Regions from separate parts of the Pantoea sp. KPR_PJ genome, predicted to be linked through region 1. Evidence: predicted binding sites of a transcription regulator. Region 1 holds the regulator's gene; each other region holds the start of a gene.
The links. The regulator CRP, encoded in region 1, controls carbon source genes, mostly activating them, when cyclic AMP is high. The targets are predictions, from matches to a motif close to ATGTGANNNNNNTCACAT.
Positions count from the first base shown of each region.

Region 2: msrB (peptide-methionine (R)-S-oxide reductase MsrB) is a predicted target of CRP. The motif match lies at 3,111-3,128, and genes of this name have one in related genera.
Region 3: azuC (stress response protein AzuC) is a predicted target of CRP. The motif match lies at 4,167-4,184, and genes of this name have one in related genera.

Region 1 is NZ_JABMIK010000007.1:209,009-214,823, forward strand. It holds gene HP564_RS15700 (aspartate aminotransferase family protein) at 1-28, shown strand, start outside; gene HP564_RS15705 (YccS/YhfK family putative transporter) at 29-2,104, opposite strand; gene crp (cAMP-activated global transcriptional regulator CRP) at 2,163-2,795, opposite strand; gene HP564_RS15715 (OsmC family protein) at 3,098-3,502, shown strand; gene HP564_RS15720 (phosphoribulokinase) at 3,629-4,498, opposite strand; gene HP564_RS15725 (YheU family protein) at 4,560-4,778, opposite strand; gene HP564_RS15730 (hydrolase) at 4,775-5,791, opposite strand.
Region 2 is NZ_JABMIK010000002.1:5,552-11,366, forward strand. It holds gene sppA (signal peptide peptidase SppA) at 1-532, shown strand, start outside; gene ansA (asparaginase) at 617-1,630, shown strand; gene pncA (bifunctional nicotinamidase/pyrazinamidase) at 1,648-2,256, shown strand; gene HP564_RS04685 (YeaC family protein) at 2,298-2,579, opposite strand; gene msrB (peptide-methionine (R)-S-oxide reductase MsrB) at 2,583-2,993, opposite strand; gene gapA (glyceraldehyde-3-phosphate dehydrogenase) at 3,335-4,330, shown strand; gene HP564_RS04700 (D-hexose-6-phosphate mutarotase) at 4,405-5,280, shown strand; gene HP564_RS04705 (aldo/keto reductase) at 5,325-5,815, opposite strand, start outside.
Region 3 is NZ_JABMIK010000007.1:24,565-30,379, forward strand. It holds gene HP564_RS14870 (phosphoketolase) at 1-720, opposite strand, end outside; gene mqo (malate dehydrogenase (quinone)) at 888-2,504, opposite strand; gene HP564_RS14880 (DUF1158 domain-containing protein) at 3,018-3,260, opposite strand; gene mntP (manganese efflux pump MntP) at 3,563-4,138, shown strand; gene azuC (stress response protein AzuC) at 4,258-4,335, shown strand; gene dgcN (N-acetyltransferase DgcN) at 4,588-5,595, shown strand; gene dgcA (N-acetyl-D-Glu racemase DgcA) at 5,597-5,815, shown strand, end outside.

The DNA of each region.
Region 1 (5,815 bases):
CGCGGTGGAAGGCGTCCTGGCAGCCTGATTAACCTTTACGTAAATGCCTGATGAGCCAGCGGCCATGCTGTGGCCGCTGGCTCCACGCCAGTGACGAAATGGTATGCATCACGTTCAGGTGCTCCAGGATACGGCGCACATGCTGCTCCAGAATCGTGACCGCCCCTTCACCCAAATTATTGACCTCTTCCATGATGTTGGTCTGTGAGCCAGGCCCGTCATATTCCAGCCGCTGCTGGCAGCGCTGGATGGCGATTTCGCATGACTGCAGGTAGCGCTGCGCCAGATCGGGTGTCAGCATCGTGTGCTCGCGCGCGAGAATGGTCATGGCATTGATATGCTCGACGATAAACTGGCTGTGCGTGACCCACAGGCGCATGTCTTTCAGGTACTGGGCGTTAAAGCCCGGCTCCTGCATCGCCTGGTTGAGCGAGTTAAACAGCGCATTATGCGCCTGGTTAACCTGCATACGCTGATAGGCCAGCTTTTTCGCCTCCTGCTCGGGTCCCAGCAGCAGCTGCAGCGCATCCTGACAGGTTTCCAGCGCGTCGTGCGCATTCTGGCGAAGCAGCCCGCTCTGCCATTGTGGCCATAGCCAGAGCATTCCGCCGAAGGCGATCAAACAGCCCATCAGCGTGTCCATCAGGCGTGGAAGTAAAAACTGCGCGCCGTTCAGCGACAGCAGCTGCAGCGAATAGACCGCCGTAACGGTAAAGCCAATCATCGACCAGCCGTAATATTTGCGCGTGACCAGATAGCTGAGTAGCGTAACCACCAGCATAAACAGCAGCACCAGGGATTCCGGCACGGCAAAGCGTAGCGAGGCGGCGGCAATGACCAGCCCGGCAAAGGTGCCCAACGCCCGGTGCTGAATACGCACGCGGGTGGCGCTGTAGCCATTCTGACTGACAAACATAATGGTCATCAGGATCCAGTAAGGCTTGGGAATATCGAACAGCATCGCCAGCGCGCTGCCAAACATCAACATCACCGCAAAGCGTGCCGCCGTGCGCAGCGCTGAAGATTTAAAGGAGAGGTAGCTGCGCAGGGCGGGCAGCAGGGGCAGGCGGCGCTGGCGATCGCTCATCAGGTCACGCTGGTAGAGCGGTTTTTGCGTGCGCAGCACCCGGGCGATACGGCTGAAATGATAGAAGCAGAAATGCCCGACGGGATTATCGGGGTGCTGACGGGTGATCTTCTCCAGCGCGCCGAGCGGCTTTTCCATCTCAAAGCGACTCGGTAGCTGGTGATAGAGGATGGCATCGGCCAGCGCACGTAGCCGTGCTGAAATAATTTTGGCATTCCAGCGGATCACCGCTTCCGCATGGCTGCGCTCGACCAGCTTCTGAACCTCTTCTGGCTGATGCAGGCTGACAGAGATATGTTCCTGCAAATCGAGTGCTACCTGAAAAGCGCGCATGAGCCGTTTATGGCTGTTGTCGCGGCTGGCAGAGAGCATGTGCATCTGCTGGTAGCAGGTATTAATCAGATCAACCGCTTTCTGCTGGCGCGCGAGCAGCGGCGGCAGCGCTTTTTCGGGATCGGTGAGCTGGGTCAGCAGCGTATATTTCGCGTCGCAGTAATCCGCCAGCTCGCGATAGATCAGGCTCAGGGTTTCACGCATCGGCTGCTCTTTCCACAGCCAAAACCAGAACCAGTTGAACAGCCCGTACCAGAGCGTGCCACCAATGTAGAGCAGCGGTGGCACATAGACTGGCATACGCCCAATCAGGCTAAGGGTAAAGATAGCCGCGACCAGCGTGCCAGGGAGCAGACGACCGTGCAGCGGGCTGATTTCGCCAGTCACGCCCAGCAGCAGCGGCAAGGCAAAAAGCACGGCAGGCAGCGGGACGCCTTTTAGCGTCAGCAGCTGGATCAGAAAGCTGCCGAGCGCAAACAGCGAGCCGCCGACCACCAGGCGTTTGAAAAAGCGTTTATGCGGCGTGTCCAGGCCAGCCACGTTGCAGCAGGCGGGAACGAGAGAGAAGAGCAGGCCTTTTTGCAAATCGCCAAACAGCCAGCCAAGCGCCACAGGAATGCACAACACCAGCGTCTGCCGCAGCGCATAGTTAACTTCGGGGTGATAGATGATTCGACGCCACATCACTTCACTGAAAACAGTAGCGGCGTGACAGAAACATCACGCCGGGAGAGAGAGGAAATCAGCGGGTGCCGTACACGACAATGGTCTTGCCGTGGGCGGAAATCAGATTCTGGTCTTCCAACATTTTCAAAATGCGGCCCACGGTTTCGCGTGAGCAACCAACGATTTGGCCAATTTCCTGACGAGTAATTTTGATTTGCATGCCGTCGGGATGCGTCATGGCGTCTGGCTGTTTTGCCAGGTTGAGCAGGGTTTGTGCAATACGTCCGGTCACGTCGAGGAAAGCTAAATTGCCCACTTTTTCCGAGGTAACCTGCAGACGGCGCGCCATCTGCGAAGAGAGACGCATTAAAATATCCGGATTCACCTGAATAAGCTGACGGAATTTCTTGTAAGAAATTTCGGCCACTTCGCACGCGGTTTTTGCACGTACCCAGGCGCTGCGCTCCTGACCTTCTTCAAACAGGCCAAGCTCGCCAATAAAATCACCCTGATTCAGGTAAGAGAGGATCATCTCTTTACCTTCTTCATCTTTGATCAGTACCGCAACGGAACCTTTCACGATGTAGTAAAGCGTTTCAGCCTTCTCACCTTGATGAATCAGCGTACTTTTGGATGGATATTTGTGAATATGGCAATGGGACAGGAACCATTCGAGTGTAGGGTCTGTTTGCGGTTTGCCGAGAACCATTCGCTATTATCCTCTGTTGTAATCGTGCCCAAAATGCAGAGTCATATTCTCTGCCAGGCGATGAAAGCTTCAAGCGTTTCCCGAGAGGGAGATTATTCGGGGTTCCATTTTGCGCCAGGCGCTTGAGGTGTCCCGCCTTCGTCCTTAATAAGACGAAACTATTTTCAGCACTGTTTGTAGCACAGCTTTTGTCAGCTGTCTTCTGTTGTCTCGCTTCAGCAGAGGGGGGATTACTCTGGATTGCTGTTTGTCAGGTGAACGCGTACTCTGGCGGCAAACAGGCTATTCTCGAGGGAAAAACAATGCAGGCAAGAGTGAAGTGGATCGAAGGATTAACCTTTTTGGGTGAGTCCTCTTCAGGGCATCAGATCCTGATGGACGGTAACTCGGGCGATAAAGCGCCCAGCCCGATGGAAATGGTGCTGATGGCGACTGGCGGCTGTAGTGCCATCGATGTGGTTTCTATTTTGCAAAAGGGCCGCAACGATGTGGTGGAGTGCGAGGTAAAGCTGACCTCGGAACGCCGTGAAGAGGCACCGCGCCTGTTTACCCATATTAATCTTCATTTCGTGGTTACCGGCAAGGCGCTGAGCGACAAAGCCGTGGCGCGCGCGGTAGATCTGTCAGCGGAGAAGTACTGTTCGGTGGCGTTGATGCTGGGCAAAGGGGTCGACATTACCCACAGCTATGAGGTTGTGGCGCAGTAAGCCAAACCGCTGGTGCCGGTGACAAGGACAGCACGTCTTACTCAGCGCTGCCCTGCGTAATGACGCACCTTATCGCTGGGTGCGTCTGTCGCTTTTGCGTGGCCAGGCCGTCTGCTGCTTCCGTCGTCAGGCGATCTGCTTTCCTTCTATCAGCCGCTGCACCAGCGGTGCCATAATTAACTCCATCGCCAGCCCCATCTTGCCACCCGGCACCACCAGCGTATTCATATGCGAAATAAACGATCCCTGGAGCATCGCCAGCAGGTAGGGAAAGTCGATATTCTCCAGTCCGCGAAAGTGAATAACCACGAAGCTCTCATCCAGCGACGGGATCTCGCGCGCGGCGAAGGGGTTAGACGTATCGACGGTTGGCACGCGCTGGAAGTTGATGTGAGTACGCGAAAACTGCGGCGTAATGAAGTTGATGTAATCTTCCATTGAACGCACCACTGAGTCCATAACCGCTTCGCGTGAGTGGCCGCGCTCGCTGGTGTCGCGCACCAGCTTCTGGATCCACTCCAGGTTAACGATCGGCACCACGCCAACCAGCAGATCCACCTTTTCCGCCACGTTATGCTGCTGCGTCACCACACCGCCGTGCAGTCCTTCGTAAAACAGCACGTCGGTATTTTCCGGCAGCGGCTGCCAGGGCGTAAAGGTGCCGGGTACCTGGTTCCACGGCACCGCTTCATCATAGGTATGCAGATATTTGCGCGACTGGCCTTTGCCTGCGCTGCCGTAATCACTGAAGGTTTGCTCAAGCAGGCCAAAATCGTTGGCTTCCGGCCCAAAGTAGCTGATATGGCGACCTAAATCGCGTGCCTTGCGGATCGCCATATCCATTTCTGGTCGCGTAAAGCGATGGAAGCTGTCGCCTTCCAGTTCGGCGGCATGCAGGTTGAACTGCTGAAAAATTTTGCGAAACGCCAGGCTGGTGGTGGTGGTCCCGGCTCCGCTGGAGCCGGTCACCGCGATGATCGGGTGTCGTGCTGACATGTTGAAGCTTCCTGTAACGTCGGGCGATAGGCATTGTTAACATGAAAAGCGCGGTGGCGCATCAGCCACGAAATTCGCTGCGCGGCATGATATTGACGGTTTCGTGCAGTTCCGACCAGACCAGCACCGCGTCTCCACGTTCCAGCTGACGACGCACATCGTCGACCTTTTGCGCCAGGCTGCGCTCCTGCTCGCCGTAGTCGGTGCCTTCACGCAGCACAAAGGCTTCAATCAGGTTGTTGAGGGTTTCAGGGTCAATCTGTTGCCAGGGAATCATCATGAGCTAAGCCACTGTGTAAGCCACTGCGGCACGCGCTGTTCGAGCCACATCTGCGGTTGACGCAGTGTGCCACCGACAAAGCCAACGTGTCCGCCATGCGGCGTGAGTTGATAGGTGGTGCTGGCTGAGAGCTGATCCGACTGCGGGATCACCTCATCCGTCATAAAAGGATCGTCCTTCGCGTGCACAATCAGCAAGGGTTTACGTACGTTTTTGAGCAGCGGCAGGGCGCTGGCGCGACGATAATAATCCTGCGCATCAACAAAGCCGTGCGCGCGGGCAGTGATGGCATCGTCAAAGTCACGCAGGCGACGCAGTGCTCTGAGCTGCAGCAGGTCAACCGGCAGCGTCCCCGGCCAGGCACGTAGCTTGCGTTCGGCATTCTTTTTTAGCTGATCAAGCAGGTAGCGCTGGTAAAAACGGGAAAATCCCTGTTCGAGCTTCAGGCTGCACGGTTCCAGCAGCAGCGGCGCAGAAATAATGACGCCAGCGTCGAGCGGAGCGGCGTCACCCAGTCTTCCCAGCAGGCAGCCCAGCATGTTGCCGCCAAGCGATACGCCGACTGCAGCGGTCGGCACATCGCCCCAGCGCGTCTTCAGCCAGTGCAGAAAAAAAGCCGCATCTTCGGTTTCGCCAGAGTGATAGATGCGGTGCAGTCGGTTCGGTTCGCCGCCGCAGCCGCGAAAATGCATCACTACGCCGAGCCACCCCTGACGCTGACAGGCGTGCAACAGCCCGTGGGCGTAAGGGCTGTGAAAGTTGCCCTCCAGACCGTGAAACAGCACCACGCGCGGCTTGTGGCTCGCCTGCCGGGGATCTTCACTCCAGGCGAGATCGACAAAATCTCCGTCCGGCAGATCGAGCCGCTGCCAGTATGGGCGCAGTAAAATACGGCGACGCACCAGGCGTGGCAAAACCGTCTGCAGATGCGGATTGCGCAGGCTGCGCGGCGGCATAAAGCTGGCTGTCGCGTCGGGCGTAAAATTCATGTCACAAGCACTTGTCTGATCCATATCACACTGTTAGCTTCGTTAGGG
Region 2 (5,815 bases), on a different contig from region 1:
GAACAGCCTGGACAGCATTGGCGTACATACCGATGGCGTGGCGACGTCACCGCTGGCGGATGTGGCCTCTACCAAGGCACTGCCAGCGGAAGTGCAGCAGTTGATGCAGCTGACGATTGAAAACGGCTACCGTAACTTTGTTGGCCTGGTCGCTGCCTCTCGTCATAAAACGCCGGAAGAGATCGACGCCATCGCGCAGGGTCACGTCTGGACCGGTACTGATGCCAAAGCTAATGGCCTGGTTGATGCACTGGGCGATTTTGACGATGCAGTTAAAAAAGCGGGCGAGCTGGCGAAAGTGGCCCATCCTGAGCTGACCTGGTATCAGGATCAGCCTGGCGTATTCGATATGCTACTGGGTCAGGTCAGCGCCTCTGCGCAGGCTCTCTTGCCGTCAGCACTAAAAGCCTGGCTTCCGGCCCCCGCAGTTGACATGGCGGAGGCGCTAAAACAGCAGCCCGGTTTGCTGAATACGCTTAACGATCCGCAAAACCGCTACGCATTCTGCCTGAACTGCGGCAAAGTGCGATAAAGCTCGCAGCCCGGTCATCGATCGGGCTGCTTTTCCCCTGCTTTCCCCTTATACTGCGCGTTTTACGGCAAGTCTGAGTTTCTGATGCAAAAGAAAAATATCTATGTTGCCTATACTGGCGGCACCATCGGTATGCAGCGTTCTGCACAAGGTTACATACCGGTTTCAGGTCATCTTCAGCAGCAGCTGGCAAACATGCCTGAATTTCACCGGCCTGAAATGCCGGATTTTACGATTCATGAATACCATCCGCTGATCGACTCATCCGATATGACGCCTGAAGACTGGCAGTCTATCGCTGAAGATATTCGACAAAATTATGATCGGTACGATGGTTTTGTTATCCTGCATGGAACCGATACCATGGCGTTCACCGCCTCGGCATTGTCGTTTATGCTGGAGAATCTGGCAAAGCCGGTTATCGTCACGGGTTCACAGATCCCGCTGGCTGAACTGCGCTCTGATGGTCAGCAGAATCTGCTGAATGCGCTTTACGTCGCGGCAAATTATCCGATTAACGAGGTAACGCTGTTTTTCAATAACCAGCTCTATCGCGGCAACCGGACGACGAAGGCACATGCAGATGGCTTTAACGCGTTTGCATCGCCTAACCTTTCCGCTTTGCTGGAAGCGGGTATTCATATTCGCCGTCTGAACACACCGCCTGCTCCTCAGGGCAACGGTCCGTTAAAGGTGCACACCATTACCCCGCAACCTATCGGCGTCGTGACAATCTACCCCGGCATTTCAGCGGACGTGGTGCGCAACTTTCTGCGTCAGCCGGTAAAAGCCCTGATTCTGCGCTCCTATGGCGTAGGCAACGCGCCACAGAACCGTGAGTTTCTGGCGGAGCTACAGCAGGCCAGCGATCGCGGGATAGTGGTGGTGAATCTCACCCAGTGTATCTCAGGCAAGGTCAATATGGGCGGCTATGCCACCGGTAACGCGCTGGAACATGCGGGCGTGATCAGTGGATTTGACCTCACAGTGGAAGCTGCACTCACCAAGCTTCACTTTTTGCTGAGTCAGGCGCTCTCCTGTGACCAGATTCGCACCAGGATGCAACAAAACCTGCGCGGTGAACTGACTGAAGACTAAAAACGGAGAAACCTGTTATGAAGCAGGCCCTCATCATCATTGATATACAGAACGACTTCTGTCCGGGCGGCCCAATGGCGGTTCATGAAGGCGATATGACCGTACCGGTTGCTAACCGTTACGCCAGAGAATTTCGCGCACGCGGCGAATGCGTGGTAGCGCTACAGGACTGGCATCCTGCCAATCATGGAAGTTTTGCTTCCGTTTCAGGTGAGCCTGTCTATACGCTGGGAGAGCTTAACGGACTGGCGCAAATCTGGTGGCCGGATCACGGTATTCAGGGATCGGCCGGTGCCGAACTGCATCCCGGTCTGGATCGCAGCCTTATCGACGCCATCTTTCATAAAGGTCAGGACGTGGACGTCGACAGCTACAGCGCCTTCTTCGATAATGGCCATCGTCGTAAAACCGAGCTGGACAGCTGGCTTCAGGCGCGCGGCATCACGCATCTGGTGATGCTCGGTATCGCAACGGACTACTGTGTTAAATACAGCGTACTTGACGCGCTGGAGTTAGGCTATCAGGTGACGGTAGTCAGCGAGGGTTGTCGCGGTGTTAATCTGAACCCGGACGACAGTGAGATTGCCTTTGCTCAGATGAAGGCGCAAGGCGCCGTTATCGCGTGAGTAAGACAAGAAAAAGGCCGACATGCTGTCGGCCTTTTTCTTTAGTGCAGATTGATGCGTGTCACCTCTGAATCGATGCCAAACTCTTCCTTTAGCTCTCTTTTCGATTTGGTCACCATCTCTCCCCCTTTGCCAATGGTCATATGCTGGGGAGTCTCGTTATGGCGCGCCTGATATAACATCACCAGCTGCATGCAGTTGTCACGCTGCGCCTGCGTCAGGGCCACGCCATCCGGCCATTTACCGGTCTCCACCGCCGTCGCCAGCCGTTCATACACGTCCGGTGTCATTGCCTCAACCATGGCTTCAAGTTGCTGTTTCATCGCTTACCCCTGCGTTTCTTCGCCCTGCTCATCCGTAAAACTCAGCGAAGCTGAATTAACGCAATAGCGCTCGCCCGTAGGCTGAGGACCGTCCGGAAAAACATGCCCCAGATGCGCGTCGCAGCTGTTACAGCGGATTTCGACACGGTGCATGCCGTGGGAATTATCTTCCAGATAGCGAATAGCCTCATCGCTGACGGGCTGATAAAAGCTTGGCCAGCCGCAGCCCGAGTCATATTTGGTTTCTGAAAGAAACAGTGGCGCATTACAGACCAGACAGTGATAGATACCTTCCTGCTTGTTATGCAAAAGCGCGCCGCTGAAAGGCGGTTCAGTGCCATGATGCTGAGTAACATAACGCTGCATTTCAGACAACTGCGCAATTTTTGCTTCGGATGCGGTTTCTTTAGCCATTTGAGTGGTCCCGGAGAGTGTCATTCTGAAAAAATCGACTAATATTCTAACAAACGAATAACATTAACGGGATTTTTTTCGTGCTCAGTTGTCTGACTTTCCTCTCACAGCGCAGAATTGTGACCCTGATCACCTTTTGCTAATGGTATCCCTTTATATTCAGCAGTCGGGTTTGTGCATGGTTTTAACACGCCTGTTGCGCAAGCGGTTGCGCAACAAATTATTCCTGTTGAGCGGATTGACCTGTCGCAACTATTGACACGATTCCGCTTGACGCCTGGTAAGGTTTTTGTAATTTTACAGCCAACCTTTTATTCACTAACAAATAGCTGGTGGAATATATGACTATCAAAGTAGGTATCAACGGTTTTGGTCGTATCGGCCGTATCGTCTTCCGTGCTGCTCAGCAGCGTTCTGACATCGAAATCGTTGCGATTAACGATCTGTTAGACGCCGACTACATGGCTTACATGCTGAAGTACGATTCAACGCACGGCCGCTTCGACGGCACCGTTGAAGTTCAGGACGGCGCGCTGATCGTTAACGGTAAAAAAATCCGTGTTACCTCTGAGAAAGACCCGGCTAACCTGAAGTGGGATGAAGTAGGTGTTGACGTGGTTGCTGAAGCAACCGGTATCTTCCTGACCGACGAAACCGCACGCAAACACATCACCGCAGGCGCTAAAAAAGTTGTGCTGACTGGCCCGTCTAAAGACGATACGCCGATGTTCGTGCGCGGCGCTAACTTTGACAAATATGCTGGCCAGGACATCGTCTCTAACGCCTCCTGCACCACCAACTGCCTGGCACCGCTGGCAAAAGTTATCAACGACAAATTCGGCATCGTCGAAGGTCTGATGACTACCGTTCACGCAACCACTGCGACCCAGAAAACCGTTGATGGCCCGTCTCACAAAGACTGGCGCGGCGGCCGCGGCGCATCTCAGAACATCATTCCGTCTTCTACCGGCGCAGCAAAAGCGGTCGGCAAAGTTCTGCCAGAGCTGAACGGTAAACTGACCGGTATGGCGTTCCGCGTACCGACCCCGAACGTTTCTGTGGTTGACCTGACCGTTCGTCTGGAAAAAGCAGCATCATACAAAGAGATTTGTGAAGCGATTAAAGCAGCTGCTGAAGGCGAAATGAAAGACGTGCTGGGCTATGTTGAAGATGACGTGGTGTCTACCGACTTCAACGGCGAAGTGCTGACCTCTGTGTTCGATGCTAAAGCAGGCATCGCGCTGAACGATAACTTCGTTAAACTGGTTTCCTGGTACGATAACGAAACTGGCTACTCAAACAAAGTACTCGACCTGATCGCGCTGGTTGCTAAATAAGCACACCGGTTATGACAGGCAACAAGGGCGACTTCGGTCGCCCTTTTTTTCGTGACAACAGGAAGGATTCGGTGATGCAGGATAAAATCTTCTCTCTGCCCGTAGTGAAGCAAATCTCCCCCTATCTGTCGCAGCGACAGCTGGGCGATCTGCCGGTGATTGTGGTAAGCCATCCCCAGCTGCGCGCGGCAGTTACGCTTCAGGGGGCGCATCTTATCGCGTGGCAGCCAAGCGGAGAAAAGCCGGTTATCTGGCTAAGCGAAAAATCACTCTTCTCTGCTGGCAAAGCGATTCGCGGCGGTGTCCCAGTCTGCTGGCCGTGGTTTGGTCCGCAAGGCGAACCGGCGCACGGTTTCGCCCGAAACCAGCCCTGGACACTTTCGGCGCACGATGAGAATGACGAGAGCGTGATGCTGACATTTGTGCTGGAAAGTTCTGCCCAGACAAAAAAACTCTGGCCGCATGATTTCACGCTTTTTGCTCGTTTTCGCCTTGGCAGACACTGTGAAATTGAACTGGAAGCGCACGGCAACTTTAGTGCCACTGGTGCTCTGCACAGCTATTTCCAGGTTGCCGATATTGCGGGTGTAGAGGTAAGCGGTCTGGGCGAGCACTTTATCGATAAAGTTGATAACAACCGCGAAGGCCGCGCAAGCGAAAACCAGACCTATCCGGGTCGCATCGATCGCATTTTTACCCAGCCTGAGGCCTGTTCATTAATCCATGATAAACAGGGGCAGCGCACCATCGAAGTTTACCACCATCACCAGAGTGATGTGGTGACATGGAACCCTGGCGTTGAGCTCTCTTGCAGCATGGCGGATATGCCCAACGACGGTTATAAAACCATGGTCTGTGTGGAAACGGCGCGGATCGCTAAGCCAATGGTGAGTGCAGGCGAAAAACCGGCGCGTCTGGCGACGACTTTCCGCCTGCGGCAGAAAGCGTAGCGACTCTCTGACCTGTCGCCGCTGGGGGCTGTCGTGAATGCATTCTAAACGACATCCAGCGGCTGCTTGCTCTGCGGCGGCGGAAAGGCCCGATTGATCCGGGCCAGCTCATCGTCGCTCAGTCTGATCTGCAGTGCAGCAGCATTCTCTCTGACGTGTGCCTGTGAACTCGCTTTAGGGATGGCAATAATGCCCTCTTTACGTATCACCCAGGCGAGTAGCAACTGCGCTACGCTAATGCCCTTCTGCTGTGCAATCTCCACCAGCGTTACGTGGGTAAAGAGCGTCTGACGCAGCCTGCCCGCTTGTGCCAGTGGACAATAGGCCATTACCGGCATCTGGCGCTGCTGGCATTCAGGCAGCAAATCATACTCGATACCGCGTGAAGCCAGGTGATAGAGAACCTGATTGGTTGCACATTGATTGCCACCCGGCTCGCTCAGAAGCTCCTGCAAATCGTCGACATCAAAATTTGAGACGCCCCAGCGCAGGATTTTGCCCTGCTGCTGAAGTTTCTCCATCGCACGAATCGTCT
Region 3 (5,815 bases), 180 kb from region 1:
AGGCTCGTGGCCGCAGACAAAAAGCGGCTCATAGCCGTAACCGCTGAACAGCTGGTGCAGATCGTCGTCACTGGCGCGCCCCAGCAGGGTCGGGTTAGCAATTTTATAGCCGTTTAGGTGCAGGATAGGCAGCACTGCGCCATCGCGCTGCGGATTAAGAAACTTAATGCCGTGCCAGCTCGACGCCAGCGGGCCGGTTTCCGCTTCGCCATCGCCGATCACGCAGGGCACGATCAGATCCGGATGATCAAAGGCCGCGCCGAACGCATGCGCCAGGGAATAGCCCAGCTCGCCTCCTTCATTGATCGAGCCTGGCGTTTCCGGTGCAGCATGGCTGGGAATACCGCCTGGAAAAGAGAACTGCTTGAACAGGCGCTGCATCCCTTCTGCATCTTCGCTGATATGCGGGTAGATTTCGCTATAGCTCCCTTCCAGCCAGGTGTTTGCCACCATACCCGGCCCGCCGTGGCCCGGTCCGCAGACATAGATCAAATTCAGGTCGCGCTGGCGGATAATGCGATTCAGGTGCGCGTAGATAAAGTTAAGGCCCGGTGTGGTCCCCCAGTGGCCAAGCAGGCGCGGCTTGATATGTTCAGGCTTCAGTGGCTCGCGCAGCAGAGGATTAGCCATCAGATAAATCTGCCCGACGGAAAGGTAATTGGCGGCGCGCCAGTAGCGATCCAGCAGGTGCAGTTCGCTGGTAGCGGTCGGTTGGGACATCAGGCATTCTCCTCTCAGGAAAAAGGGCGACAGGACAGAGACGTCCCATTAACCCTAATAGAGAATGCGCAACTCAACCAGGTGGGGTGAAAGGATCAGGCTGCTCAGCAGCACTGGCTGAAAACAAAAAGCCCCGCCAGAGCGGGGCTTTTGTCAGTAAATCGCCGTTATTTGCCCACGACGTGCGCCGTTTCACGCCCTTCGTCGTTCGCAGCGTTCGGTTTTACTGGCGCAGTGTAAGTGAGATTAAGCACGCGGCTGGTGTCCGCCAGCACTTTCTCCGTGAGTGCCACGTCGCCGTTGAGCTTACGTCCCCAGGACGGGACGACCGTGCGAATACGGCTCTGCCACGCCGCAGAGGCCATCTTCTCCGGCCAGGCTTTCGCCATCAGTTCCAGCATAATTGGCGCAGCGGTCGAAGCACCCGGTGACGCACCGAGCAGAGCAGAAATAGTACCGTCTTCTGATGTCACGACTTCGGTGCCCAGGCGCAGCACGCCGCCCTCTTTGGCGTCTTTCTTGATGATCTGCACGCGCTGGCCTGCGGTCACCAGACGCCAGTCGTCCGGATGCGCCTCTGGCACATAGGTACGCAGCGCCTCCATACGATCGGCATCGCTTTGTAGCACCTGGTCAACCAGGTATTTCACCAGGTCAAAATTTTTCAGCCCGACGTTCATCATCGGCAGAAGGTTGCCGCTGTTCATCGAACCAAACATATCCAGCAGCGAACCCTGTTTCAGGAACTTGGTGGAGAAGGTCGCAAAAGGTCCAAACAGCAGGACGCGCTTACCATCCAGCACGCGCGTATCGACGTGTGGAACGGACATCGGCGGCGCACCGACTGATGCTTTGCCATAAACTTTCGCCATATGCTGCTGTACAACGTCCTGATTCTCGGTCACGAGGAACGAGCCCCCCACCGGGAAACCCGCGTAGCCAGCAACCTCCGGAATACCACTTTTTTGCAACAGCGGTAGCGCCGCGCCACCCGCACCGATAAAGACATTCTTCGCCGTGAGAGTGCGCTTCTGTTGCGTGACCAGGGATTGCAGCGTGACCTGCCAGCGGCCATTGCCCAGACGCCTGAGATCGCATACTTCCTGCTGCAGGCGCAGACGGAAATGCGCAGTTTTTTCCAGCGAAGCAATCAGCTGGCGTGTTACTTCGCCGAAGTTGACGTCGGTGCCCATGTCGGTCCAGGTCGCGGCAACTTTCTGCCGACGATTGCGTCCCTTCATTACTAACGGGATCCATTTGGCAATCTGCTGTGGATCTTCGGAATAGGCCATGCCGCGAAACAGCGTGCTTTTTTGCAGGGCCTGATAGCGTTTGCGCAGGAAAGCGACGTTTTCGTCTCCCCAGACAAAGCTCATATGCGGCGTGCTGTTAATAAAGGTTTCGGGCTGGTTCAGATGGCCCTTTTGCACCTGGTAGGCCAGAAACTGACGGGAAATCTGGAAAGATTCATTGATCGCGACAGCTTTGGTGATGTCGATGCTGCCATCAGCCTTTTGCGGCGTATAGTTTAGCTCTGCCAGCGCGGCGTGGCCGGTTCCGGCATTATTCCAGCCGTCAGAGGACTCTTCCGCTACGCTTGCCAGCCGCTCGACCATCTCAATGGTCCAGTTCGGCTCAAGCTCCTGGAGCCACGCGCCTAAGGTCGCGCTCATCACGCCCGCGCCGATAAGCAGTACATCCACGTCTTCACGTTCGGACATTTGCACTTTTTCCATGCCAACGGCGCTCGAGGCGAGCGTAAGGTTTACAGCTTTCTTACTCATGAGGCGACATCTCCTCTCTCTGTTGACCTGATGCTCAACAGGTTCGCAGGCGAAATAGCCGCGCTTCTGGGGAGCGCGTTGCGCTACTTCTCAAAGGTTAAGACTCAGGTATGTTTAAGCGGGATGCAGGTTAACTGCACGTTATGCTTTATCTGTTGAATATAACATTCTCGTCTCTGATTTAAACATTTGTTTATTTTTTAAATGCAGAAATGATTCAGCATAAGAATTAATCATCTTGGTCAGAGAGCCATTAGGAATTTTTTATCGCAAACTCAGCAGGTTAACGAAAGATGATGTTGCAGACTTGCACAAATGCAGTGCAAGAGAAGGAGAGAGGATAAATTCGCCTTATTTTATAAGTCGCTGATTTTTTGAGATAAGTGATAAAAGGGACGATAAAGAATTTTTTATGTCGCAGGCCTTTTCCACTGCATCTGTAAAAACAATGTTACATTTTTGTGAGTCCGATCTGCCCGCCCTGCCGGAAACTGCAGCAGGCGAGCCAGACCGTTAGCCACGGAACCAGCGGCGATAAATCAGGCGGATCACAAAAAACTCGACGGCACCTAACAGCAAAAACCAGGCGCAGAAGATAAGCGTGTAGAGCTGGTTGATATCCTGCAGGTGCAGCAGTTGCGTCAGATTTCGCGCCATCGTAAGGCCAAAATTAGGTGCGGGCAGCAGCAGGGCAGAGAGAAAACCCAGCAGCAAAATACCGCCGGGGATAATCAGGGTTTCAAAAGGATTTTTCATCAGAAGGTTCCGCAGTCATTCGCGCCGCCATTTTCCGGGAATCTTCTCCAGGGTTCAATCCCTGTCGCCAGAGCCTGCGCAAACACCCCACCGGCATAAATAAAAGGCTTAAGTACCATTAACTTAGCGGTAAAACATAGCGAACGATAAAAGTTATAGCCTTTGCTATACTTAAACCCATGATTTTCTTGTCTTTTTATCAGGGGGGAGGCGTGCTAGACTGCGCGCACTTTTAGCAAAACAGACAAGATTCGCGGTGAAAAGCAGACCTTTGAGCGCTTTTTATCCTGACATTAGCCATTATGACTTTTATCGCCACCCTAATCCTTGCTTTTGGAATGTCGATGGACGCTTTTGCCGCTGCATTGAGTAAAGGCGCTGCCCTGCATCGTCCCGGATTTAAAGAGGCACTGCGTACTGGCCTGATTTTCGGCGCGATTGAAGCGCTGACACCCTTAATCGGCTGGGCGGCCGGACTGGCCGCCAGCCGCTACGTCATGGCATGGGACCACTGGGTCGCTTTTTTCCTGCTGGCGTTTCTGGGTGGACGCATGATGATGGCAGGCCTTCGTCAGACCGCCACCGCTGAGCCGTGCGAAGCGCCGCAGCGCCACGGTTTTATGGTACTGGCCATGACGGCAGTGGCCACCAGCCTGGATGCGCTGGCGGTAGGCGTTGGACTCGCCTTTTTGCAGGTCAATATTATTGCTACCGCGCTGACCATCGGTATGGCAACGACCTTTATGGCCACCACCGGGGTGCTGGTGGGGCGTCTGGTCGGGCCGGTGCTGGGCAAATGGGCGGAAGTGCTGGGCGGCGTAGTATTACTCTCCATTGGCTGCACTATTCTGGCAGAGCACCTGCACCTCTTCTCCTGAGCGTCACGCCGCTGATGCAGCGGCGTTTTTGTGATCCAGTTCAAAATTTGTTGCCTGTAAAATGCACAGTGGCTATAATTTCCCTGCATTTTTTCAACAAATTTTGAACAAGGCACCTTATGAAACGCTTAGTGAAATATGTCTTCCGCGCTTACGTCGAAACTTTCAAATATGTCCCGCCAGGCGCTATGTACTGATTGAGTACGGTTGACTTCGTCTCTGGCAATCACGGCAGAGTGCATGCCGTGATGCCCCCTCCGCCATACGTTTTTCTTTCCTTTTTTTGCGCATTCACTTCTTATTGTCCCCTGATTCGGCCTCAGCCATAAGCGCCGCTTGTCACCATAGCCGCAGGTTATACCCGGCGTCTAAACAAGCATTCGTTCTGCCTGGCCTGCCGTGAAATAGTGCGTTTCAGACCCTCCACCCTGTCTGAAAGAGAACGCATTATGCTCATCCCGCAACCTTATCTGCTATTTCTCGGCGACGTCACCGATCCGCTGGCCGCTAAAACTGCTCGCGGCATTCAGGTATGGCGACCCGAACAGTGCGTGGGCGAAATCCGCCTGCCTGGCTGTACCGTTACCCTCGGACTTGAAGAGCTGGACATCGTCGCGGCGAAGGCACGCGGCGCAAAAACGCTGGTGCTTGGCACCGCCAACGCGGGCGGCTATCTGCCGCAGCACTGGCTGGAGAGCATCACCACCGCTATTAAAGCCGGGATGAACGTGGCAAGTGGCCTGCATCACCGCCTCGCGGACGAGCCTGAGCTGGTGGCGCTGGCAGAGGCGCACGGCGTCGCGCTGTTTGATATCCGCCATATGCGCCCGACACTCAGCGTGGGCAGCGGCAAAAAACGCAGCGGAAAACGGGTGCTGACCGTGGGGACCGACTGCTCGGTCGGCAAAATGTATACCTCGCTGGCGCTGGAAGCCGCCATGCGTGAGCAGGGAATGAAAGCCGATTTCCGTGCGACCGGACAGACCGGCATTCTGGTCGCTGGCGAAGGCATCGCCATTGACGCGGTGATCGCCGATTTTATTGCGGGCGCGGCGGAGGCGTTGTCACCGGCCAGTGAAGACGATCACTGGGATATCGTCGAAGGGCAGGGCTCACTGTTTCACCCCTCCTATGCTGGTGTCAGCATGGGGTTAATCCACGGCGCGCAGCCGCACTGGCTGGTGATGTGTCATGAGATGGGGCGGCCGCATATGCGTCATCTGCCCCATCAGCCGATGGTTGGCCTGGCGGAGTGCGTCGAAGCCAATCTGCGTGCGGCGCAGGTGACAAGCGACAATCCGCAGCTGGCCGGTTTTGCCATCAATACCTCTAATTTCAGCGAAGAAGAGGCGCGTGAATATTGCGCGCAGCTCAGTGAGACCTTTGGCGTACCGGCAACCGATCCGGTGCGCTTCGGCATCGATGCAATTGCCGCCCTGTTAAAAGAGCGGGGCTGATATGCGCCGTATGCTGATCGAAGTGCTGACGCTGCCGCTGGCACGGCCTTTCGCCATCGCACGCGGAACCCGCACTGCCGTGGCGGTGATCCGCGTGATTCTGGAACAGGACGGCTTTATTGGCCGCGGCGAATGCACGCCGACGCCGCGCTACAACGAGTCAGTGGAGAGCGTTCACGCCCAGCTTAATGCGATGAAAGAGGCGATTGAGGCAGGCCTC